Regions from separate parts of the Aliivibrio fischeri ATCC 7744 genome, predicted to be linked through region 3. Evidence: predicted binding sites of a transcription regulator. Region 3 holds the regulator's gene; each other region holds the start of a gene.

Region 1 (8,468 bases), 890 kb from region 3:
CCGAGTTTTAGGTCGCGATTTTTAAATATCTATTACAGTCGTTATCAGCGTCCAATGAAAGATTATATGGTTGCAAATATTGAAACCATGTTGCCGTTAATGGCTAAAGCGCCAAAACTAATTAATGGTGTTTTAAAGCAATCAATAACACAAAATATCACAAAGAAAACACTAGGCTATGTCGACATGCCTCTTTTATCTGTTCCTACATTAAAAGAGCGTTGTAAAAGAAATGATATGACTGAGTTTAATCTTAAGAGGTTAAGTGAGCTAACTGATAAAGAACGCCAGAAGTATGTATTAATTGTTCAAGACCCATTCACCAGTTATTACGATGCAGAAGTGGTTAGTGATTTTATTGAATTAATACAACGACTAGGATTAAAACCAGTACTTTTGCCATTTAAACCAAATGGAAAAGCGCAACATATTAAAGGGTTTTTAAAGCAGTTTGCTTCTACTGCAAAAACAAGCGGTGAATTTTTAAATCAAGTTGCTATGTTGAATATTCCAATGGTTGGCGTGGATCCTGCTTTAGTTCTTTGTTACCGAGATGAGTATAATGAGATTTTAGCTGATAAGCGTGGTGATTTTGCTGTGTTAACCGTTCATGAATGGTTATACCCTCGATTATCCTCATTTGATAAAGCGACAGTATTTGATACTAGAGCTTGGCAATTATTTGCCCATTGTACGGAAAAAACGAAATTGCCGAACGCTGAAAAGGAGTGGGGGGCAATTTTTGGTCATTTTGGTTTACGATTAAATACGGTTCCTGTTGGCTGTTGTGGCATGGCAGGAACTTATGGACACGAGGCTGACAAATTGGCCTCATCCAAAGCAATCTATGAATTAAGTTGGAAAGGAAATCTAGCTAGTTTGGATAAGGAACGTTGCTTGATTACAGGTTATTCATGCCGTAGTCAGGTTAAGCGATTTGAAGGGCAGCAATTAAAGCATCCATTACAAGCGCTACTGACTAACATATAATGATCTAATTTCGCGCTATTTTGTGGTAAAGTAGCGCGAAATTCCTGTAATGAGTTAAATGCAAACGAACTGTGTTGTGTTTGTTAAAACTAATATAAGTTGATTTTTACAGGTTGGTATATTGTGTTTGTTGTTTTCATTAGAGTTGTAATATAAATGAGCAGTGCCGAATTAATTAGACGTATTCCGCAAATGAATGTTTTGGTGTTTACTGAAAAACGTGAACGCAGCACTCAAATTCGTCAATTTTTTCAAAAAGCGGGTTTTAAAAGTGCGGATAATTTTAATCTTGGCATGAAAGCATCAGATCTACCTGTCTATGATTATTATTTCATTGAGTATCATTACTCATCGCATGAAGTTATTGCTGAAATTGTTGATAATGCTCGAGCGAAAGCTAAGTTTGGTAAGCGTCCTATTTTTATCGTTGATATTGAGAATGAAGATTCTCAAGTCGATGATTTAAATGCGAGAGAATTGTTCCCTGATTTTATTGTTAATAGCCCTATCAATTACGGTTATATTGATGAACTAATAAAGAAATCATTTAACTTAACGTTATTAATAGAAAAGTTAATCGCGGAAGTTAAAGGATCACAAGCGGCTTTTATAAAAAGAGCGCAGACGTTTACAGGTATGTACAAAAATAGAATGCTGTTGAACATGACCTTAGAAGAACTTTATAAAGCGAAAGACTTTATGACGTTCAAAAAGGTATATCAACGTCATGATAAAAGCGAAATCATGCCACAAAATTTAATGGCGTATTGCCAAATGGTTGAAAAACCAAAAGCGATACCCGTTTTAGAATTGTTATTGCGTTCTAAAAAATACTTATTTAAAGCTAATTTAATGTTGGCTGAAATATATGAAGAAGCAAAACAAAAAAGTAAGCAGCAAGCATCTCTATCAAAAGCGTTTGAAAATAACCCAAAAAGTGACAGTGCTTTCTATTCTTATTTAACTTTTATCATCGAGAATAATGAGCATACTCTTATTCATAACATGATAATGAAACGTTTTTATCATATTGGTATTACACCAGTAACATTAAACAAAATGATATTGGATATTGCCGATACAGTATATAAATCGAATCATCAGTTTAATAAAGAAAAATATCGACGATTTTTTGGTCAATTAGTTATCACGTTGAAAAAACGAGTATCCATGGATAAGCGTGATGAATTGCAAGGTTATATTAATATTTTTATAGCGCGACAATTGTTTAAACAAGGTAAGCGTTATAAAGCAAAAGCAATTGCAGCAACTTGTTATCATCGTTTTTTATCCGAGCGTAAAGTCGCATCAGATGAATTTCGTGTGGCTACATTTGGCGTTTTAGCTATGGCTGGTGAAGTGAAGCTGTGTGTCGCTTTATATAAAGTGTTTGATCAAGCGAATCTAAAAAAGAACTCACCACAATTACTGCAACAATCAATGGTACATTTCCAAAAATTAAATAAAGTGTATCAGTGGCTCAGAGCACAAAAATCCGCAGATGAGAATAGACTTCAATTGATCAAAATAGGACAAACGTATCCGTATTCATCAGATTTGAACTATATGCTTCTTACTTTAACGTTGAAGGGTAAGAACTTAATGAGAAACCCTGAAAATATCAAACAGTGTCTAGCTATTATTCATAGAATGGAGCGCACAAATAACACTGCTGGGTATGAAAACGTAATGTCCTCTGTTGAACAAAACAAGAAAATATTGATCGATGTTTTGTTAGGTAGTGCATAATTTTCTACTTCTTTTTTGCTCAATAGGTTTTATCCATCACAGAGATAGGAAAGAGCGATTTAGCAATTTTCCAAAAATAGTCCACACTTAAGTTATCGAAGTAAGCGATAGCACGTTAGGGGGCTATAATGGAAAATAAAAAAGTAAAACAATACATGAGTGTACGACCTCTATATTTGACAGCGGATATGTCATTAGCAGCGGCGTTAGATCAATTTATTACTTCACAACATATTGGTGGTCCAGTTGTTAACGAGCAACGTGAGGTTATTGGGTTTATTTCTGAGCAAGATTTAATTAAGTCATTATTAGGTGTGAGTTATCACTGTCAAGATACACATGTTGTTGCAGATGTAATGAAGACCGAAGTGTTAACCGTTACACCTGATGATGCGATTGTTGATTTGGCTCAGACGATGACAGAAAACAAGCCAAAGATTTACCCAGTGGTTGAAGGTGGTAAGTTAGTTGGAATTATTACTCGTCGCAATGTTCTTCAGGCTATTAGTGAATCAATAGGTCACTGTTTTAAACACCCCGTTTAATCTTTAGTTTCATCTCTTCTTACAAAAAGACACTTCGGTGTCTTTTTTGTTTCTGATAGAAAAAATATCCTTGACCTTAGAGTTAACTCTAAGGTTTATAGTTAATGGTGAGAGTGAATTCAAACCTAACATTTAACAAAGGAATATCTCATGTGTACTACTCATAAATCGACACACAGCCATGATCATAAGCACAACCCATCAAGCTCATGTTGTGCAACGCCAAAAATATCAACTATCAAAGCAGAAAGTGCTACTACGGATTGTTGCAGCGGCGTTGATAAACCAACGAGTTCTGATTCATGTTGCGGCTCAGATCCTGGAGAATCAGACCCCTTAGTTGTCATTCCTCAAGTATCCGAGAAAGGTACGTTATCTCGTAGCTGGTTAATTTCTGAGATGGATTGCCCAAGTTGCGCGGCAAAACTAAAAAAAGCCATTCTTGCCATTCCAGATGTAGTTGATGCGAATGTTGTTTTTGCAACAGAAAAACTTACAGTAAGAACAAAAGATGAATCAGTATTTGATGTGGTTGAAAGTGTTGCTAGAACCACAGGCTTTCCACTAACGGATATGAATGCAAAAAATGCATCAGAAAATGTGGCTCAACCATTTTGGAAAAAGAACGCATTGTTATTGCTATTGGTTGCTTTTTTAGTAATTGCTACAGGCATTAATATTGTAAACAAAGAACTGGGAACGATTGCATTTACCGTTGCAGGACTGTTTGGTTTGATTCCGATTGGTCGTAAAGCCATTCGTTTGGCAAAAAATGGTTCACCATTCTCAATTGAAACGCTAATGACGGTTGCTGCTATTGGTGCAGTGTATCTAGGTGAAACCGTTGAAGCGGCAATGGTCATCTTATTGTTTATGTTAGGTGAACAGTTAGAAGGCTATGCATCAGCAAAAGCGAGAAGTGGTGTTAAAGCATTAATGGATTTAGTGCCAGATACCGCTCTACGAATTAATAGTGATGGAACCAAAGAAGAAGTTGCAGCCTCTGAATTGAATGTAGGTGATCGTGTGCAGGTGAGCCCAGGTGACCGATTAGCGGCGGATGCAATTTTACTTTCTGAGTTTGCATCGTTTGATGAAAGTGCTTTAACAGGGGAATCTGTACCTGTTGATAAAAAGGCAAACGATCCATTGATGGCAGGTTCTATTGTTAATGATCGCGTTATTGAGATTCAGATTACTTCAGCTCAAGGTGAAAATGCCATTGATCGTATTCTTCACCTAATTGAAGAAGCAGAATCACGTAAAGCACCATTAGAGCGTTTCCTTGATAAATTTAGCCGTTGGTATACTCCGGCAATGATGGTGCTGTCGTTATTGGTTATCATTATTCCACCACTGATGTTTGGTCAGTCATGGGATACATGGATTTATCGTGGTTTAGCTATGTTATTGATTGCTTGTCCCTGTGCGTTAGTGATTTCTACGCCTGCAGCGATTACTTCTGGTTTAGCAACGGCTGCAAAGCGTGGTGCATTAATTAAAGGTGGCGCAGCTCTAGAAGAGTTAGGTCATATCCAAAATATCGCATTTGATAAAACAGGCACATTAACACAAGGAAAACCAGTTTTAACCGATATCCGAGTATTAACTGAAACCGAAACGGAAGAAAGTATTTTACTTCAATCAGCTGCGGTAGAAATGGGATCGTCTCATCCGCTAGCAAGAGCTGTTGTAGTTAGAGCGCAAGAGCAGGGGCTAACGGTTATTGAAGCAGATAATCGTGAGACCGTTGTTGGTAAAGGCATTAAAGGAACGGTTAACGATCAACATATTGAATTGTATGCACCTCAACAATTTGATGGTGAAGTTATTCCTGAAATTGAAAGCCAAATCGCCTTCTTAGAGCAGCAAGGTAAAACCGTTGTTCTGGTTCTGATTAATGAGCAGATCTCTGGATTATTAGCATGGCGTGATGAACTCCGCGCTGATGCTAAAATGGCTGTAGAAAAGTTGGTTAAATTAGGAATTAAACCAATCATGCTTACTGGTGATAATGAGCGAGCAGCAAAAGCCATCGCTGCGGAGTTAAATATTGACTATAAAGCAGGTTTATTACCTTCAGATAAAGTGAAGTATGTTGAGCAATTAACCGCTAATGCGAAAACGGCAATGGTAGGTGATGGCATTAACGATGCACCAGCAATGAAAACCGCATCTATTGGTATAGCGATGGGAGGGGGAACCGATGTTGCTCTTGAAACAGCAGATGCTGCGTTAACGCATAACCGCTTAGAAGAGCTTGCACCAATGGTGGCACTATCAAAAGCAACACTAAGCAATATTCGTCAGAACATTACCTTAGCGCTTGGTTTAAAAGCTGTCTTCTTAGTGACTAGCTTGTTTGGTATTACCGGTTTATGGGTTGCGGTATTAGCAGATAGCGGCGCAACAGTTCTCGTTACTTTAAATGCGCTTCGTTTATTACGCTTTAAAGAGAAAGAGTAATAATATACAAATGAATTTAGTGAAGTAACTCAAATTAAAGCGCTCGTATTATGAGCGCTTTTCTATTTTTATGTGATGCCAATCGATTTTCTTTGCAAGAATGTAATGTGAAAGCATGTCATTTGAGGTCTTTGTCACATAAAGCCGTCATTTAATTGGGTAAAGTAACTTCATCAAATCAAATATAACTAATTTAATTAACGCGGCCCTACAAAACCGCAAGGAGCTAACCATGACAGCAGCAGTATTCCATTTAGGCGTAACAAAAGAAGATCTTCAAGGTGCAGAAATGGCGATCATCCCAGGTGATCCAGCACGTGTTCAGAAAATCGCAGAACAAATGGAAAACCCTAAGTTTTTAGCAAGCCACCGTGAATACACAGTGTACTTAGCTGAATTAGATGGCAAGAAAATTGTTGTATGTTCTACAGGTATTGGTGGTCCATCAACATCGATTGCGGTTGAAGAACTTGCTCAACTTGGTGTTCGTACTTTCTTACGTGTAGGTACAACAGGTGCAATTCAACCTCATGTGAATGTAGGTGATATGATCGTTACTACAGGCTCAGTTCGTTTAGATGGCGCAAGTCTTCACTTTGCTCCAATGGAATTCCCTGCAGTTGCAGACTTTGACGTTGCAACTGCAATGCGTAAAGCGGTTGTTGATCAAGGTGCAAATGTACACACAGGTGTAACAGCATCAAGTGATACCTTCTACCCAGGTCAAGAGCGTTACGACACATTCTCTGGTCGTGTTGTTAAGCGTTTCCAAGGTTCTATGCAAGAATGGCAAGACATGGGCGTATTGAACTTTGAAATGGAATCAGCGACGCTATTAACTATGTGTGCAAGCTCTGGTTTACGTGCTGGTTGTGTAGCAGGTGTAATTATTAACCGTACTCAAAAAGAAATCCCAGATCACGCTACGCTAAAAGAAACAGAAGCGCGTTCAATTAAAGTGGTAATTGAAGCGGCTCGAAATCTTCTATAATAGAAAGAGCATAAATAAGTATAGAATGCCGCTGGTTCATAGAGAATCAGCGGCATTTTTTATATGAATTGAAAAGCATTAAAAAAGGCCCACAACAGGGCCTTTTTAGTATCAGAGAGGATCTTAATCGAAAATATTAATGACCACCGGCCGCTAAGAACCAGTTAAGAAGATGTTTTTTAAGATCGCCTAATTCATCAGGGCCGATAATCGCCAAGCCTAAGTCTTGTGCGCGCATAATGTCGTTATTACGTAGAGGACGGAAGCTAACAAGCATTGCACGAGCTTGCAGTCCACCAAGTAAATCACGTAATGATTCTAATTTGTATAGCGTATCATCACCATCATCACGCATGCCTTTGGTTTTACATTCAATGATATGCAGTTTGTTATTTACGATACTAACCACATCAAGTTCATTACGAACGTCTTTTTCACCAATTTCCCGATGCACTTGAACATTTAACGAGTGGTCTTGCAGAGTTGGTAAATATTGCTGAATATCGACAACCGTGTTGTGAACCAATATTTCAAGCCATTCACCATTGGCTAAACGACGAGCTTCTTCGCAATCAAAAGTGAGTATGCCATTTTCATACGTAGCTAACCCTGTTTCAACAAGATCAGTTAGTAGCATATTAAGTTCTTTATAGCTCTGTTGTTTCTCTGTTACTTCAACATCTAAACGTTGTTCTTTACGACAAGTGGTGGCTAAATAGTTTAATGTTGCTAAGCCCGGGCCTAACTCTAATGCGTTGCTTGCCCAGCGTTGGCATAGTTCTCTTAAGCGCTTATCGATACTTTCTGGTAATTCAGTTTCTGAAAACTCACAGCGAGCCCCAAAAATAGCAAGATAATCACTCAAGCGAATATTATCAGCAACGTGTTTTTGTTTGCGACCATCTGGGTATAACCAACATAATTTGTCACTGTATGGCTCTACAACAAAGATTGGCCAATGATATGAACGGAACACTTCATAGGCAGAAAGAAGACGGTGACGAAGACCACAACTTGCATTTAATTTGATGTCACTAAAGTGAAGTTTCATTTCAGCAGCAAGTGCTTGCAATGATTGCTTGATTGCGTGGGTATCAACAATATTAGGGATTTCAAAAAAATCAGAACTGATCCCTTTATATTTTAGAATTGACTCCAGTCGATGGAACATCTCTTTTTGAGTTTCATCGCCAATGAACACCATGTGTTCGCCTTTCACCGATAAATCTAAAAGTGGGGTGATTAGACGTACGGGGTCTTGATCTAAAATGCCAACATGCGTAATCATTTAATAATTCTTGTAATGGCGATTACACATAAATGGAAGCAAGAAGGCATGTGTAATCTTTCGTTATATTTATGGTTTTGAATAATTTTGACTATTCAATACTACTGTTATGAGGGGGAGGATGATAAAAATCAAGCTATTGTTAGATATTCTTATTTGGGCTTAATAAAAAAAGACGATAGAATAGAGGCACATGCCTTACTATAGAAAGAGTTTATGAGCTATTTACCTTTAGATGAATACAATCGCAAGTGGATTTTTACTCATCAATCAATGCCTGTTGATGATGCCTTGCTGCCTTTAATTAAACCATTCACTCAAGCAAAATCAGCTCAAGTTTGGAATGACTTTATTAGTAGTAATAGCCCTACGGCAGATCATTTTGGCTCAAAAGAGTGGCCAATGAAGAAAAGCTCGTGGACAAATGAAATTGATTGGC
Region 2 (8,468 bases), 260 kb from region 3:
GCAAACAGGATTAGATAAAAATTTATCTATTACTGATGAATCTTCAGCTATTGAGTTAATGGGATATCAACCTAAACTGGTTCAAGGTCGTGCCGATAACTTAAAAATCACCCAACCAGAAGATCTCGATTTGGCTGAGTTTTATCTTCAAAAAATGAAAAAGGAAACCAAATAATGAGAATTGGACATGGATTTGATGTACATAAATTTGGCGGTGAAGGCCCAGTCATTATTGGTGGAGTAAGCGTTCCTTATGAGCAAGGCCTAATTGCTCATTCTGATGGTGATGTCGCTTTGCATGCGTTATGTGATGCGCTACTTGGTGCTATAGCTGAAGGTGATATTGGTCGCCATTTTCCAGATACAGATGATAAGTGGAAAGGGGCGGATAGCCGAGCTTTACTTCGAGATGTATATCGCCGTGTAAAAGAGAAAGGCTTTGTATTGGGAAATGCGGATGTCACTATCATTGCTCAGGCTCCTAAAATGGCTCCTCATATTCAAGCGATGTGTAATGCAATCGCAGAAGATTTAGAAACAGAGCTAGATAACGTTAATGTAAAAGCCACAACCTCTGAGCGTTTGGGTTTTACCGGTAGAAAAGAAGGCATTGCTTGTGAAGCAGTAGTGCTGTTAGTTAAAGCATCTTAAGAGATAGATTTATGTCAGACATCATGTCTAATTTTTCGTGGTTATACGGAAAGCCAGTAGCAACAGGTAAATTAAAACAACTTCCTGAGCACTTTATTGTAAAAGAGATCTTAGGTTTTGAGTTCACAGGTAGCGGTGAACACTTAATGGTTAAAATCCGTAAAACGGGTGAAAATACCAAATATGTTGCTAATGAATTGGCAAAATTCTGTGGTGTTAAATCTAAAAATGTTAGTTGGGCTGGGTTGAAAGATCGCCATGCCGTGACTGAGCAATGGCTAAGTGTTCAAGTTGCTAACAGCGATGAATTAAACTTTGCTAAATTTGAAGCTACACATCCTGGTGTTGAGATCTTAGAAGTTACTCGCCATAACAAAAAGTTACGTCCTGGTGATTTACAAGGTAATCAGTTTCAAGTTATCGCAACGGAAGTCACCGATATTGAAGATGTGTTAGCGCGTCTAGAAAAAGTAAAACTGACTGGTGTTCCTAATTACTTTGGTTCACAACGTTTTGGACATGAAGGTAATAACGTTAACGAAGCTCGTCGTTGGGGACGAGATAATGTTCGTACTCGTGATAACAGCAAGCGTAGCTTTTATTTATCAGCAGCTCGTTCTTGGATTTTTAACCACATTGTTTCTCAAAGAATAACAGAGGGTTACTTCTCTCAACCTGTTGATGGTGATATTCTACTTGATCGCAATGACCGTATCGTAAATGAGAATGTGACGTCTGAAGAGAGTATTCAAAAAATTCAAAATGGCGAATTATCTATCACGGCAGCATTAGCTGGAGATAATCAATTACCAACGACAGGCACAGCTCTTACATTAGAACAATCTCATTTAGATGCTGAACCGGATTTAATGGCGCTAATTCGTGGTAACCGTATGCGTCATGAACGTCGTGCCATTGAACTGCATCCTGAAAACCTAACATGGTCAGCTGAAGGCGATACGTTAACGCTAAACTTCTCATTAACTTCAGGCAGTTTTGCTACGGTAATCGTACGTGAATTGCTACAAGAAATTGAAGTTGAGCGTACTTATAGCTCAAACGATTAATATTAATATGGAGACAAGAGTGAAGAAGTTACGCATTTTGCTTAGTAACGATGATGGTGTATTTGCTGAAGGGATAAATACGTTAGCTCGTGTATTAGCTGACATTGCCGATATTACGATAGTAGCTCCTGATCGTAATCGTTCTGGTGCATCAAATTCTTTAACTCTTGAATCCCCATTACGTGTTCGTCAAATTGATGAACACATTCATTCAGTGCAAGGGACACCAACAGATTGTGTTCACTTTGCATTGAATGAATTAATGAAAGATAACTTGCCTGATTTGATTATTGCAGGTATCAATCATGGAGCAAACTTAGGTGATGATACTTTGTACTCAGGTACCGTCGCGGCTGCTACTGAAGGGCACTTTTTAGGTTTGCCCGCTATTGCTATCTCTTTGGTTGGACGCGATCATTTTGATACGGCAGCTCAAGTAGCATTAAAAATAGTTAATAACCATTTAGTTTCCCCATTAACCACTCAAAAAGTATTGAATGTGAATGTGCCAGATTGCGAATACGAGCAATTAACGGGCTGGGAAGTGACACGATTAGGTGCAAGGCATCATGCAGAGAGCATGATTAAAGATACTGATCCTCGTGGTGAGACCATCTATTGGTTAGGCCCTCCAGGCAAAAAACAAGATGCAGGTGAGGGAACGGACTTCTTTGCTGTAAAGCAGCACCGAGTATCAATAACACCATTACAAGTCGATTTAACTGCTCATGATTCATTAGGTATGATTACTGATTGGTTATCATTAGAGAGTTCTAAATAATGCTTAATTCGCGTTCTGAATTATTAGATCAATTTTTGCGCCAACAAGGCATTAGAAACGAAGCTATTTTAGCGGCTATTCGTGAGTTACCAAGAGAGCGTTTTATTCCAGAAGCTTTATCACATCAAGCTTATCAAAATAACGCACTTCCTATTGGTGAAGGTCAAACGATCTCACAGCCTTATATCGTAGCGAAAATGACTGAATTATTAGAGTTAACACCTACATCAAATGTACTCGAGGTGGGAACTGGCTCTGGTTATCAAACGGCTGTATTAGCTAAATTAGTTGAGCATGTTAACTCTATTGAGCGTATAAAATCGTTACAATGGAATGCGAAACGATTGTTGAAACAATTGGATATATATAATGTCTCAACAAAGCATGGTGATGGTTGGAAGGGATGGGAATCAAAAGGTCCATTTGATGCCATCATTGTAACTGCAGCTGCAGAATCTATTCCTAATGACTTGTTATTTCAATTAAAAGATAATGGACATTTAGTTATCCCTGTAGGGGAAGAGTCGCAGCAGTTATTACGAATTACTCGTCAGGGAGAGGAATTTTTCTCTGAAGTGATTGAAGAGGTTCGTTTTGTGCCTTTAGTTGCAGGTGAATTAGCATAATATAATGAGAAAAATGATTATCAACCTTATTTCTATACGCTTATGGTTAATGGCAGCTGTTGTTAGCTTGTTTCTTTCTGGTTGTTCTATGGGACCACATCGTCCTGCACCAGTGTCGAGTGTTAATAGCTCTAGTTCTGCATATAACGGAGCAGAGCGAGGTAGTTATCGCGGCAGTTATTACACCGTAGAGAAAGGTGATACTCTTTATTTCATTTCTTATGTTACAAATAAAGACGTAAAAGAGCTCATTGCATACAACGAGCTTAAAGCGCCTTATATGATTCATCCTGGCCAAAAAATAAAATTGTGGGGGCCTAAATATATTGCTCCTGCCTATGGCAGTGACGGACATTCAGTCACACCATCTAATTCGTCTTCAAGCTCGACGGCGACAGCGGTTGCCGTTGTTCCTGTCGCAACAAATAAGCCTGCTCCTAAGCCAAAACCAACCACAACGAGTGCTAAAAAAATATCAACTGTACAAAAAGAAAGCACAAAAAAGGTTGAAAACAGCAAACCTAAGGAGTATGTTAATTCCAACAAAACGATAACATCTTCAAAACCTAAACCGGTTGCTAAGCCAAAACCAGCTCCTAAACCGAAGCCGAAACCAGTACAACAAAAAACGGAAAAGGTGGACTCTTGGTTATGGCCAACAAAAGGTCGGATCATCGCTAAATTCTCTACAGGAGACCAAGGAAACAAAGGGATCGATATTGCAGGCCAACGTGGTCAAGATATCATCTCAACAGCAAAAGGAACTGTGGTCTATGCTGGTAATGCATTAAGAGGGTACGGTAACTTAATTATCATTAAACATAACGATGATTACTTAAGTGCTTATGCTCATAACGAAGCATTATTTGTGAAAGAAGGCCAAAACGTCACAGCGGGACAAAAAATCGCGTCGATGGGAAGCTCTAGTACGAGCAGTGTACGTTTGCATTTTGAGATCCGCTTTAGAGGGAAATCGGTAAATCCACAGAGGTATTTACCATAAAAGGATGACATAGCTGAGTTGTAATGTCTTGCTGGCTCGCCATGGGGAGGCGCTATGAGTAAAAGCAATGCAGTAACTAAAGAAGTTGAAGAGTTCGATTTAGACACAATTAATGATGCTGAATTAACCAGTATTGAAGAAGAGTCTGAACGTCTTGAAGTAAGCAGTTCACAGAAAGTTATGGATACAACGCAACTGTATCTTGGTGAAATTGGCTTTTCTCCACTACTAACAGCAGAAGAAGAAGTTTATTTTAGTCGCTTAGCCTTAAAAGGTGATGAAGCCGCTCGAGCTCGAATGATTGAGAGTAACCTTCGATTGGTCGTGAAGATCGCTCGTCGTTATAATCATCGTGGTCTTGCTTTATTGGATTTGGTGGAAGAGGGAAATCTTGGCCTAATTCGAGCTGTTGAAAAGTTTGATCCAGAAAGAGGCTTCCGATTCTCTACTTACGCCACATGGTGGATACGTCAAACCATTGAACGTGCCATTATGAACCAAACGCGTACCATCCGTTTACCTATTCATGTTGTAAAAGAGCTTAACGTTTATTTGCGTGCAGCACGTGAACTTTCTCAAAAGCTTGATCATGAACCAACACCAGAAGAAATAGCTGAAAAGCTCGATAAGCCAGTAAGTGATGTTAGTCGAATGCTGCGTTTAAATGAGCGTGTCGCTTCAGTCGATTCAATGGTGGCTGGTGAATCAGATAAAGCGTTATTAGATATCCTTCCTGATACTAAAAATAGTGACCCAGAGTCAGAAACACAAAAGGATGATATTAATACGTCATTGGTGGGTTGGTTAGGGCAATTAAACCCTAAACAAAAAGAAGTTGTTGCTCGCCGTTTCGGTTTACTTGGTTATGAAGCTGCAACATTAGAGCAAGTAGGCGTTGAGATTGGTTTAACTCGCGAACGCGTAAGACAGATCCAAGTAGAAGGTCTACGTCGTTTAAGAGAAATCATGACGAACCAAGGCTTGAATATGGAAACACTATTTGCCGTAGAAGAATACTAACTCACTTTTTAAATATACGTTTTAGTTAGTAAGAGAGCCCTAAGGTAACTTAGGGCTTTTTATTGCTACAAATCTTTGATGTATAAGTTGAGATAAGCGTAATTAGTCGCTATATAGTAAATCGACAGCGAGTGTAAGGTTAAATCTGGTAATTCGCTTTATTGCCGATATCAAAATGAAGGGGCATTCTCCATTTTTGAATAGCAAGAAAAATGAAGATAATTCCAGATAGAAATAAGCAAATAATAGCGATTAACCATACTTCGATAGCCAACATTAAAATGGATATACACAATAGAAAAGGGATGGCTTTTAGACCAATAACCTTAAAACAAAAGGATTCTTTAAGAGCAATGCCTGAGAAGCAAGCACAGAGAAACCCAATAGGAAGCCAAATCAATTGTTCACTATCAATCGTGATGAGTAAAACTAAGCCTATCCACGCAGCCCAAGTAATAATCAGCCTTACTGTTTTATCATAAACATGAAGATTAGCCGCACTCATCGCAGATGATACTGCGATTAAAGTTAATGAAAAATCCATTAAGTGAACGTTTTCTATAATGATTAATCCAATATCATCAGCTATCGCAAGACTAAAAAGGATAAGTGCGATACCAAAAAGGGTAATCCCTGTACGATATGTCACCACACTTAGCTTATCTAGCGCATCCAGTTTTTCGATATGATCAATACTCGCCATAATATTTCCTTTATCTTATTGTATTAATTTAGTTGATTATGTGTATTTTTGGATACTGTAGAGAAAAATAATTTATTTGTTTGTAGTAAATAGATGCTTCTGTTTTTTCAAATAAGTAAAATTTGGTGATTTATGTCACATATTTCGTGATTTTAAATCATCTATATGTATACTCCTTCTCCCAATACAAGCCGTCACAGGGATACAGTGAATGACCCCAAGGACTAGGACCAGCTACTGTTAAACAGCTTGTAAAGGGTAAACAATGAATATCTTTATTTCTATTATAACTTCCTCTTGGTGTAGTCATTCTTCACCGATCTCGTCATCTACGATGGCGGCTCCTTTTGTTTCTTCATTTTATTCTAAAATCTCATAGGCATAATTATGAATATTTTATTTAGCCTATTAGGCATGTGCGCACTGATTTTTTGTGCTTGGGTATTTTCAGAGAAGCGTTCAGCAATTAACTGGAAATTAGTATTTAAAGCCTTTTTATTACAACTCTCTTTTGCTGCTTTAGTATTGTATTTTCCTTTGGGGCAAAAAGCGTTAGCGGGATTAAGTAGTGGTGTTTCTAGCTTACTTGGTTTTGCGGATGAAGGGATAGCATTCCTCTTTGGTGATCTTGCTTCTTCTGGTTTTATTTTTGCTATTCGCGTCCTTCCTATTATTATCTTCTTCAGTGCTCTAATCTCCGCTCTATATTATCTAGGTATTATGCAAAAAGTGATTTCTGTTCTTGGTGGCGGAATTCAAAAATTCTTAGGTACCAGTAAAGTAGAATCTCTCGTTGCAACAGGTAACATCTTCCTTTCTCAAGGTGAATCTCCTCTTCTTATTCGCCCATTCTTAGCTCAAATGACTCGTTCTGAACTGTTCGCTGTAATGGCGGGTGGTATGGCATCGGTTGCCGGTAGTGTACTGGGTGGTTATGCTGGTTTAGGTGTGGAACTTAAATATCTGATTGCTGCAAGTTTTATGGCTGCTCCTGGTAGCTTATTAATGGCTAAGATTTTAATTCCTGAGCAAGAAACGCCTGTTGACCAACATGATGTAACCATTGATAAAAGTGAGCAAAGCAACGTAATTGATGCTCTTGCAAGTGGTGCAATGAATGGTATGAAGATTGCGGTTGCTGTAGGTACGATGTTGATTGCCTTTGTGAGTGTTATTGCAATGCTTAACAGTGGATTAGAAATGGTTGCTGAGTGGTTTGGTTTTGCTGGTATTACACTGCAAACCGTATTTGGTTACTTATTTGCTCCAATCGCATGGGTTATTGGTATTCCAAAAGCTGAAATGGTAATGGCTGGTTCTTACATTGGTCAAAAAGTGGTTCTTAATGAATTCGTTGCATTTATCGACTTTGTTCAGCATAAAGATCAGTTATCAGCATACAGCCAAGTAATTATTACTTTTGCACTGTGTGGTTTTGCAAACATCAGTTCAATCGCTGTGCAATTAGGCTCTATTGGTGTGATGGCTCCAGAACGTCGTGCTGACGTTGCAAACATGGGCTTTAAAGCAGTATTAGCGGGTACATTAGCTAACTTAATGAGTGCATGTTTAGCTGGTTTATTCTTTAGCTTAGCAATGTAAAACATCGTTTATTGAAAATAAAAGCCCATGCAATGGTATTTGCATGGGCTTTTTTTGTATTGATTAGTGGAATTAACCAATCACAATTTGGCCTAAGACATAGCCAAGAATACAGGCTGAAACCACGCCGATTAAACCGACTGACATGAATGAGTGGTTAAAGTAGTACTTACCAATTTTAGTTGTACCCGAGCTATCAAAGTTTACGGTTGCAATATCTGATGGGTAGTTAGGAATAAAGAAGTATCCATATACTGCTGGCATTAAACCAATAACCAGTGCAGGCTCTAAACCCAGAGCTAAACCAACGGGTAGCATCATACGAGCTGTTGCCGCTTGTGAGTTAACCACAACAGATACAATAAATAGTGATAAAGCGAACGTCCAAGGGTGAAGCGTTACCATATCTACAATACCGGCTCTAAATTGAGGCATGGCATATTGGAAATAGGTATCTGACATCCATGCGATACCAAAAATAGCAATTGCCGCCACCATTCCTGATTTAAACACAACGCCATTTGGAACATCACGAGGATCGGTTTTCGTTGCAAGTAAAATCACACCACCAAAAGCCAACATCATCATTTGAATTACAACAGACATTTTGATTGGTGCGCCGCCATCAGTAATGGTGCGTACTTCTGGCCACATAGCAATAATAACGATAGAAACGATGGCACCTAAGAAGATCAGAACGGCATTACGAGCAGTTGTTGGTAGCTCTTCATCAAGAGATGTTGATGTTGTATTTAGGATTTTTTCACGCCAAACCGGATCTTGTAAACGTGCTTGATACTCTTCATCATCCTCTAACTCTTTACCACGACGTAAGCTATAAAGAGACAGCATTAAAGTACCGAATAACGTTGCAGGTACAGTAACCATTAAAATCGACATTAATGTAATAGAGGCATCAATATCAACCAGTTGAGCTAGGTAATACACAACTGCGGCAGATAATGGTGAAGCAGTGATTGCGATTTGAGACGCAACAGATGCGGCAGCCATAGGA
Region 3 (8,468 bases):
ACACCATGGACAAGTGAAGTGATCATGAAGCTTTGGCAAAAGGCTGGATTACCTAAAGGGGTCATTAATCTTGTTCAGGGGGCGCGATCAACGGGTGAGGCATTAGCAAACGCGAAAGGTATTGATGGTCTTTTATTTACAGGCAGTGCGAATACTGGTCACATCCTACACCGTCAATTTGCAGGTGATACGGGGAAAATGTTGGCTCTCGAAATGGGAGGCAATAACCCAATGGTGATATCAAAAGCATTCGGTGATTTAGATGCAACGGTATATACCATAGTGCAATCTGCATTTATTAGTGCAGGACAACGCTGTACTTGTGCTCGACGCTTGTATGTTCCTGAAGGTGAAAAGGGTGATGCTTTATTAGCACGTTTAGTTGACGTCACGAAAAATATTCATGTTGATCAACCTTTTTCTGAAACGACGCCATTTATGGGGGCACAAATATCGATTGCTGCGGCTGAATTTATCTTAAATGCTCAGAAAAAGTTACAAGCATTAGGCGGTGAATTGTTACTGGAAGCGAGAAGTTTGGGGCATGCATTTGTATCTCCAGGGATAATAGATGCAACAAATGTCGCGGAATTACCAGATGAAGAATACTTTGGCCCACTATTGCAAGTCATACGTTACACCACATTAGCGCAAGCTGTGGAGCTTGCTAATGACACTCGCTATGGATTATCTGCGGGATTAGTTTCAACCGATGACAGTGAATGGGATTATTTCGTGGAGCATATTCGAGCTGGAATTGTGAATCGAAATCGTCAATTAACAGGAGCAAGTGGTGATGCGCCATTTGGTGGGCCGGGTGCATCAGGCAACTTAAAACCAAGTGCTTATTATGCGGCAGATTATTGTGCTTATCCGATGGCATCAATGGAAGGTGATGCATGTGAGATTCCTGAGCAATTATCTCCAGGTTTAACTTTGTAGGAGTGCTGAAAATGAATAATGTAAACACACTTTTTTCATCATTATGGCAAGACTATATTACACGTTTGTCGCCATCGGCAGACCAAGTGCATCAATTGCTATCCAGTGGTGGTGATATTGTAAATGATCATATTGCCTTGCGGACGTTTAATTTGCCTAAGGTTGGTTTATCCACATTAGCCGCGCCCTTTTTAGCTATTGGGTATAAACCGTGTGATGAATATGAATTTATTGCTAAAAAATTGAAAGCACAACATTTTGAGCACCCAGATCCTAATGCACCACTTGTGTTTATCAGTGAGCTATTGGTTGAAAAATTATCTGATGATGCTCAAACCATAATTAAATCATTAGTAGAACAAGTTCCTGCTCATTATTTTGCAACTCGTGACTTTCTGTCTTCAGGTAGACCGTGGTCTTTAAGTTTTGATGAATATAAGGTGTTAGCAAAAGAGAGTGAGTATGCTTCTTGGTTAGCTGCTCATGGTTATGGAGCGAATCATTTTACCGTGTATGTTAATCAACTTGATGGTTTTGATGAAGTAGTTGATGTTAATCAGCACTTACGTAATGCTGGATTTAGTATTAATGAGGTTGGTGGAGAAGTAAAAGGCTCTCCAGAGGTTTGTTTAGAGCAATCATCTACAATGGCGGATAAAGTGATGGTTAAATTTAGTGATGGTGAGTTTGAGATCCCTGGTGGATTTTACGAATTTGCTAAACGTTATGAATTACCAAATGGTGAACTATACACAGGGTTTGTTGCGGCTTCTGCGGACAAAATCTTTGAAAGTACTGACGGGTAAAGCTGTCATCTCTAGACATAAAAAACGCAGCTATTGAGCTGCGTTTTTATTTGCTTATGGTAACGACGTTAAATTAACGAGTACCGTAAACTACAATTGTTTTGCCGTGCGCTGAAATCAGGTTTTGCTCTTCAAGCATCTTTAAGATACGGCCAACAGTTTCACGTGAACAACCAACAATTTGACCGATCTCTTGACGAGTGATCTTAATTTGCATGCCGTCTGGGTGAGTCATTGCATCAGGTTGTTTAGCAAGGTTTAGTAGCGTTTGAGCGATACGGCCTGTTACGTCTAGGAATGCTAAGTCACCTACTTTTTGGCTAGTGATTTGTAAACGAGTTGCCATTTGCGCAGAAAGACGCATTAGGATATCTGGGTTAACTTGGATAAGTTGGCGGAATTTCTTGAATGAAATTTCTGCTACTTCACAAGGGCTTTTCGCACGAACCCACGCTGAACGCTCTTGACCTTCTTCAAATAAGCCAAGCTCACCAATGAAGTCACCTTGGTTTAGGTAAGAAAGGATCATTTCTTTACCTTCTTCATCTTTGATAAGTACAGCAACAGAACCTTTTACAATGTAGTAAAGAGTTTCCGCTTTTTCACCCGCGTGAATTAGCGTGCTCTTTGAAGGGTACTTATGAATGTGACAGTGAGACAAGAACCACTCTAATGTTGGATCTGTTTGAGGTTTACCTAGAACCATACTTTATACTTCCTCTGCGTTTGCCAAGTAGGCGATGTCCATTTTAAAATAACTGAGCCAAATATCAGTTTGGCCTATACAATATGGTTATCGGAACAAGGCTGCATGTTCGTTGAGATAATTAACAAAATCATACCTTGTTTCGCAATTGATTTCTTGACTTTGATCGTATGAATTGTGCGACCAAGGGCACAGTTTCGTGAAATGGATCACGAGTTTTCCTTTTAAGTAGTAAAGAGGCTTTTATGAACGCTGAAGTTAAATGGATTGAGGGATTGTCTTTTCTAGGTCAATCTCAATCAGGTCACTCTATTGTTATGGATGGTAATGGGGGAGAAAAAGCACCAAGTCCGATGGAAATGGTCTTAATGGCTGCTGGAGGATGCAGTTCTGTTGATGTTGTTGATGGACTTAAATCGGCAAATCAAGAAGTCACAGCTTGCGTTGCTAAGCTATCTAGTGAGCGTCGTGAAACTGCACCAAAGTTGTTTACTTACATTAATATTCACTTTGAAGTAACAGGTAACAACCTAGATTCAACGGTTGTCGAGAGAGTCACTGCGGATTCATTACAGAAATATTGCTCTGTATGTTTAATGCTTGGTGAGGGCGTAAAAATGACGCACTCATGGGAAATTATCTCTGCTTAAACTTTAGAACTACAGGGTGAGTTAATATTAAAAAGCCTCGCAAGTTAACCCTTGTGAGGCTTTATTTTAAGTTATGAGAGATTACAGAATGAAGCGGCTTAGGTCTTCATCAGCAACAAGTTCACCTAGGCGTGAACTTACATATTCAGCATCAACAATTAAGCTTTCGCCATTTTTTTCAGAAGCATCATAAGAGATCTCTTCCATTAGTCGTTCCATCACTGTGTGTAGACGGCGAGCACCGATGTTTTCAGTGGTTTCATTTACTTGGAATGCGGATTCAGCAATACGACTGATGCCATCTTCAGTAAATTCAACTTTTACATTTTCGGTCGCTAATAGAGCAATGTATTGCTCAGTTAATGATGCATTAGGTTCGGTTAAAATGCGTTTGAAATCATTTGCTGTTAGCGCTTCAAGTTCAACACGGATTGGTAAACGACCTTGTAATTCAGGGATCAAGTCAGATGGTTTTGCCATTTGGAATGCACCTGAAGTGATGAATAACATATGATCGGTTTTCACCATGCCGTGTTTAGTACTAACCGTGCTGCCTTCTACTAATGGAAGTAAATCACGTTGAACACCTTCACGAGATACATCACCAGAGTGAGAGTTTGAACCTTTACAGATTTTATCAATTTCATCGATAAACACGATACCGTGGTTTTCTACATTGAAGATCGCTTGTTCTTTTAGCTCTTCAGGGTTAACCAGCTTCGCACCTTCTTCTTCTGTTAGCGCTTTAAGTGCATCAACGATTTTCATCTTGCGCTTTTTGGTTGTATTGCCGCCTGATAGGTTTTGGAACATACCTTGAAGTTGGTTTGTCATCTCTTCCATACCTGGAGGAGCCATGATTTCAACGCCAACTTGAGGTGCAGCAACATCCACTTCGATTTCTTTATCGTCTAACTTACCTTCGCGTAATTTTTTACGGAAAGATTGTCGTGTACCAGAATCGTTATCGCCTTCTTCATTATTACCCCAAGCGTCACGAGCTGGTGGCAGTAAGATATCTAGAATGCGATCTTCTGCGTGCTCTTCAGCTCGGAATTTTACTTTTTCAACCGCTTGTTGATGCGTCATTTTAATAGCAACATCGGTTAAATCACGAATGATGCTTTCTACTTCTTTACCAACGTAACCCACTTCAGTGAATTTAGTTGCTTCAACTTTGATGAAAGGTGCGTTTGCAAGTTTTGCTAAACGACGAGCGATTTCGGTTTTACCGACACCTGTTGGACCAATCATCAGAATGTTTTTTGGTGTTACTTCTGTGCGCAACTCAGGAGCAAGTTGCATACGACGCCAACGGTTACGAAGTGCAATGGCAACTGAACGTTTTGCTTTATCTTGACCAATAATATGGCTATCTAATTCGTGTACGATTTCACGAGGAGTCATCTCAGACATGGTAATTCCTTATTCTTGATTAAGCGTTCAGTTCTTCAACTGTGTGGTTGTGGTTGGTGTATACATCGATATCGCCAGCAATAGTCAGTGCTTTAGTTGCAATTTCGCGAGCGTCTAAATCGGTGTTTTCTAACAGCGCTGTTGCTGCAGAACGAGCGAAATAACCACCAGAACCAATAGTTAATAAGTCATTATCAGCATTGATTAGATCACCTGTACCACTGATGATTAATGATGTTGTTTTATCCGCAACAATTAGCATTGCTTCAAGACGACGCAATGCACGGTCACTACGCCACTCTTTTGCTAGTTCTACTGCGGCTTTTGTTAGATTACCTTGATGCATTTCTAGCTTACGTTCACACAGGTCGAACAGAATAAATGCATCAGCTGTGCTACCAGCAAAGCCAACTAATACTGAGTCATTGTATAAGCGACGTACTTTTTTTACGTTGCCTTTTGCGATCATATCGCCTTGAGATGCTTGGCCATCGCCAGCAACCACGACTTTGCCTTCACGGCGTACAGAAACAATTGTAGTCACGAGTAAAACCTCTTTTTCGATGGCGCCAATAAATGAAAGCAGACGACCATCTTCATGATTATTACTATTGTAATGGGGGAAGGTAAGACGCTTTTCAAGATGAATAGATAGAAAAAAGGAGCACTCAATGGGCTCCTTTTATTAAATATGTGATGTGTTATTGATTTCGGATGATGGTTTTATTGATCTTTCCAAATAGCACAAGGTTCGATTTTTGCGCGTTGCAGTTTGTGACGATCTTTCTCTGCATCACGTTTGAATTTATATGGGCCAAGTACCACTTTATACCAGCTACTTCCTTCAGCATGACGAACAGTAGAGGTTATGCCTTGGAAAGCGATATTCATCTTACGTTCTTCAGCTTGTGAGCGGTTTTTATAAGCACCACACTGCATAATGTAAGGGATCTCAGATACTTTTAATTCTTTTTGTTCAACTGTTATTTCTTTATTTGGCAGCTCATCCATGTAGCTCCATTGCTCTTCTGGCAGTGGTGGGATGTCTTCTGTTGATGTTGGTTTCTTCGGTTTAACAGGAACAACTTCGGTTACTGGTGCTTTTACTTCTGGCTCTGGTGAGTCATTAAGGAAATAGAGTGCGTAGCCAAAAACCATAACTAGAAGAGCTGCAACAGCAACCGCTTTCCACGGCGTAGAGCCGTTAGACATAGGTTGTTTAGCGCCTTTTTTCTTAGTTGTTTTTTTTGTCGCTTTCTTAGGAGAGCGTCCACGTTTTACATAATCTTTATTGGCCACGATCTTTACTTTACACAAATTCACTGATGGTCGTTTATGGTAATCAGTTGTGTGAACTCATACCAGTATTTGTGTAAAAAAGTACGCAAAAAGTCACTATTTAGACAAATTGATTATCTAGAATTATGACTTTTTACGTTTAATGTCGTTCAAAGAATGAATTAAAGGCGCTTATTTGTTTTTTGGGGACGCCGTACTCTCTCTTACGATTAATGATGATTCGAGTAATCGTGAGCCAGAACGAACATCATGGCCTTTTAATAATTCAAGTAGCATCAACATGGATTGACGACCAATTTCATAACGAGGTTGCGAAATCGTGGTTAATGCTGGATCACAATATTGAGAGAATTCAATATCATCAAATCCCATGATAGAAATGTCTTGAGGTACTCTAAAGCCCATTTGTTTCGCTTTTTGAATCGCTCCGATTGCCATAATATCGTTATGACAAAAGACGGCAGTTGGTGGCGTTGAAAGAGAAAGAAGTTGAGTTATTGCTTTTGCACCTGCTTCGAAAGTGAAATCACCATATTGAACATAAGAGGCATTCATGGTGATACCCGCTCGGCGAAGTGCTTGCTGGTAACCTTGGTGTCGAAACTGACAGAGCGCGGAGCTTTCAGGGCCAGATAATTCTGCGATGTTTTTATGCCCTAGTTTAGTTAGGTAGTTAACTGCTTCATAGGCTGCTGTAAGGTTATCGATATGAACAGTTGGTAGTTCTAATTCTGGTGCATATTCACACGCCATCACAAGAGGCGGTAAATTTTTTTGTTCTTGGCGACTAACGTTAAAAGGGAGGTCTGAACCAAGTAATACCATACCGTCGACTTGTTTGGTGTATACAAGGTTAACAAAGGAGTGTTCACGTTTTTTCTGTTGACTGCTATCGCCTACTAAGATGACATAACCATTTTCAACGGCTGCATCTTCAATGCCGCGAATGATATCGCTAAAGTAAGGATCGCAAATGTCAGGCACAATCGTCACAATGGTTTTTGATTCATTGCGTCGTAATGTTCGAGTTAACGTGGTGGGTGAGTAACCCGTTTCTAATACTGCATCTTCAACGCGCTTACGAGTGGATAATGATACTTTTTCTGGTGTCATTAGTGCTCGTGATACCGTTGCTGTTGACACTCCTGCCGATAAAGCAACGTCCTTCATTGTCGCCATAATTATCTTCTCCCCAATACTTTTATCTTAAAAGTAAACGATTGCTCTATTTGAATGAGAAGATATTTTATTCATAAAATAAAGATTTAAATACGGCTCGTTTAACAAAAATTACATCTGTATTGTGATTTCTCTCACATGAAGACCGATTGTTTCACTTTTTCAACAGGAAAATTGTTGATAAAACCGACATTAACTTAAATCTTGCGGCTCAATATCTAAAGTCCATCGAACTTTTTTTGCTAGAGGTAAAAGTTCGATGGCGGTTTTTGCACCACGAAGCATTGATTGCATTACCGTGCGGTTTGGTGCTTGGAATAATAGTTGCCAGCGGTATTTACCTGCACGACGGGCTAATGGTGCGGGGATCGGCCCAAGTACTGGTGTTGCATCATGAAATTGTGGGTGGCTTTCTAAAATATCACGTACTTGTCGTAAGAATTGTTCCACGTTTTCGTTATTATTTGCTTCTGCTCTAAAAAGAGATAAATGGGTATAAGGTGGTAATTGAGCAAATTTACGTTCTTTTAAAGCGTGCTCTGCAAAATGCCCATAACCATGATGTAATAAGCTTTGTAGTAGTGAGTGCTCAGGGTGGTGAGTTTGCAAAATTACTTCACCTGGTTTACTTGCACGTCCTGCACGCCCTGCAACCTGAATAAATAATTGAGCTAATCTTTCAGGCGCTCGAAAATCACTACTAAACAGAGAGCTGTCTACGTCGATTAATCCAACCAAAGTAACGTTAGGAAAATGGTGGCCTTTTGCTAGCATTTGAGTACCAATTAAAATTTGGTATTCATTGTTCTTAATCGCTTCTAAATAGTCTTCTAAGCTACCTTTACGACGAGTGCTATCTCTATCAATACGTACCGTTTTGTACTCAGGAAATAGATTGGTTAATTGTGTTTCTAGTTGTTCTGTACCTACACCGACAGAAATTAATTGTGTCGATCCGCACCCTTGACATTGATGAATAATGGGCTGTTGTGAACCACAGTGGTGACAACGAATTTCATTTGAGTGTTGATGGAAAGTATAGAAAGCATCGCAACGTTTACATTCAGCCATCCAACCGCATTCATGACACATTAATGCAGGTGAAAAGCCTCTGCGGTTTAAAAACAGCATGACCTGATTGCCCTCAGATAAGTGTTTTCTCATTTGAGCAATTAAAGGGGCAGATAGGCCGCTGTTAAGATATAAGCCTTTTACATCAAGAACACCATGGCGAGCAGGAATGGCAGTACCTGCGCGTTTGGTTAGTGTTAGGTGATGATATTTTCCAACATTCGCATTGTGTAATGTTTCTAACGCAGGGGTTGCTGAACCCAGAATAATAGGGATGTTATCTAAGTTGGCTCTCATCACGGCTAAATCGCGCGCATGATATCTCATGCTGTCTTGTTGCTTATAAGAGGCATCATGTTCTTCATCAACAATGATGATCCCTAAATCATGAAAAGGCGT

Evidence for each region. Region 3 encodes CRP, which controls carbon source genes, mostly activating them, when cyclic AMP is high. Its sites were predicted from a motif close to TGTGANNNNNNTCACA; they were not measured.
Region 1: the regulator CRP is predicted to act here: its motif matches at 5,874-5,889, upstream of udp (uridine phosphorylase).
Region 2: the regulator CRP is predicted to act here: its motif matches at 5,976-5,991, upstream of AVFI_RS10820 (NupC/NupG family nucleoside CNT transporter).

Annotation. Positions count from the first base shown of each region.
Region 1 covers NZ_CP092712.1:1,721,874-1,730,341, reverse strand. The annotation lists gene ydiJ (D-2-hydroxyglutarate dehydrogenase YdiJ) at 1-990, shown strand, start outside; gene AVFI_RS07980 (tetratricopeptide repeat protein) at 1,147-2,739, shown strand; gene AVFI_RS07975 (CBS domain-containing protein) at 2,868-3,284, shown strand; gene AVFI_RS07970 (zinc/cadmium/mercury/lead-transporting ATPase) at 3,435-5,750, shown strand; gene udp (uridine phosphorylase) at 5,983-6,741, shown strand; gene AVFI_RS07960 (DUF1887 family protein) at 6,878-8,029, opposite strand; gene AVFI_RS07955 (DUF2947 domain-containing protein) at 8,246-8,468, shown strand, end outside.
Region 2 covers NZ_CP092712.1:2,348,600-2,357,067, reverse strand. The annotation lists gene ispD (2-C-methyl-D-erythritol 4-phosphate cytidylyltransferase) at 1-175, shown strand, start outside; gene ispF (2-C-methyl-D-erythritol 2,4-cyclodiphosphate synthase) at 175-651, shown strand; gene truD (tRNA pseudouridine(13) synthase TruD) at 663-1,718, shown strand; gene surE (5'/3'-nucleotidase SurE) at 1,726-2,499, shown strand; gene AVFI_RS10840 (protein-L-isoaspartate(D-aspartate) O-methyltransferase) at 2,499-3,125, shown strand; gene AVFI_RS10835 (peptidoglycan DD-metalloendopeptidase family protein) at 3,139-4,128, shown strand; gene rpoS (RNA polymerase sigma factor RpoS) at 4,183-5,148, shown strand; gene AVFI_RS10825 (DUF2301 domain-containing membrane protein) at 5,288-5,851, opposite strand; gene AVFI_RS10820 (NupC/NupG family nucleoside CNT transporter) at 6,239-7,453, shown strand; gene AVFI_RS10815 (anaerobic C4-dicarboxylate transporter) at 7,526-8,468, opposite strand, start outside.
Region 3 covers NZ_CP092712.1:2,610,724-2,619,191, reverse strand. The annotation lists gene astD (succinylglutamate-semialdehyde dehydrogenase) at 1-942, shown strand, start outside; gene AVFI_RS11965 (DUF1338 domain-containing protein) at 954-1,748, shown strand; gene crp (cAMP-activated global transcriptional regulator CRP) at 1,822-2,454, opposite strand; gene AVFI_RS11955 (OsmC family protein) at 2,700-3,104, shown strand; gene hslU (HslU--HslV peptidase ATPase subunit) at 3,186-4,520, opposite strand; gene hslV (ATP-dependent protease subunit HslV) at 4,540-5,064, opposite strand; gene AVFI_RS11940 (SPOR domain-containing protein) at 5,244-5,819, opposite strand; gene cytR (DNA-binding transcriptional regulator CytR) at 5,991-6,998, opposite strand; gene priA (primosomal protein N') at 7,191-8,468, opposite strand, start outside.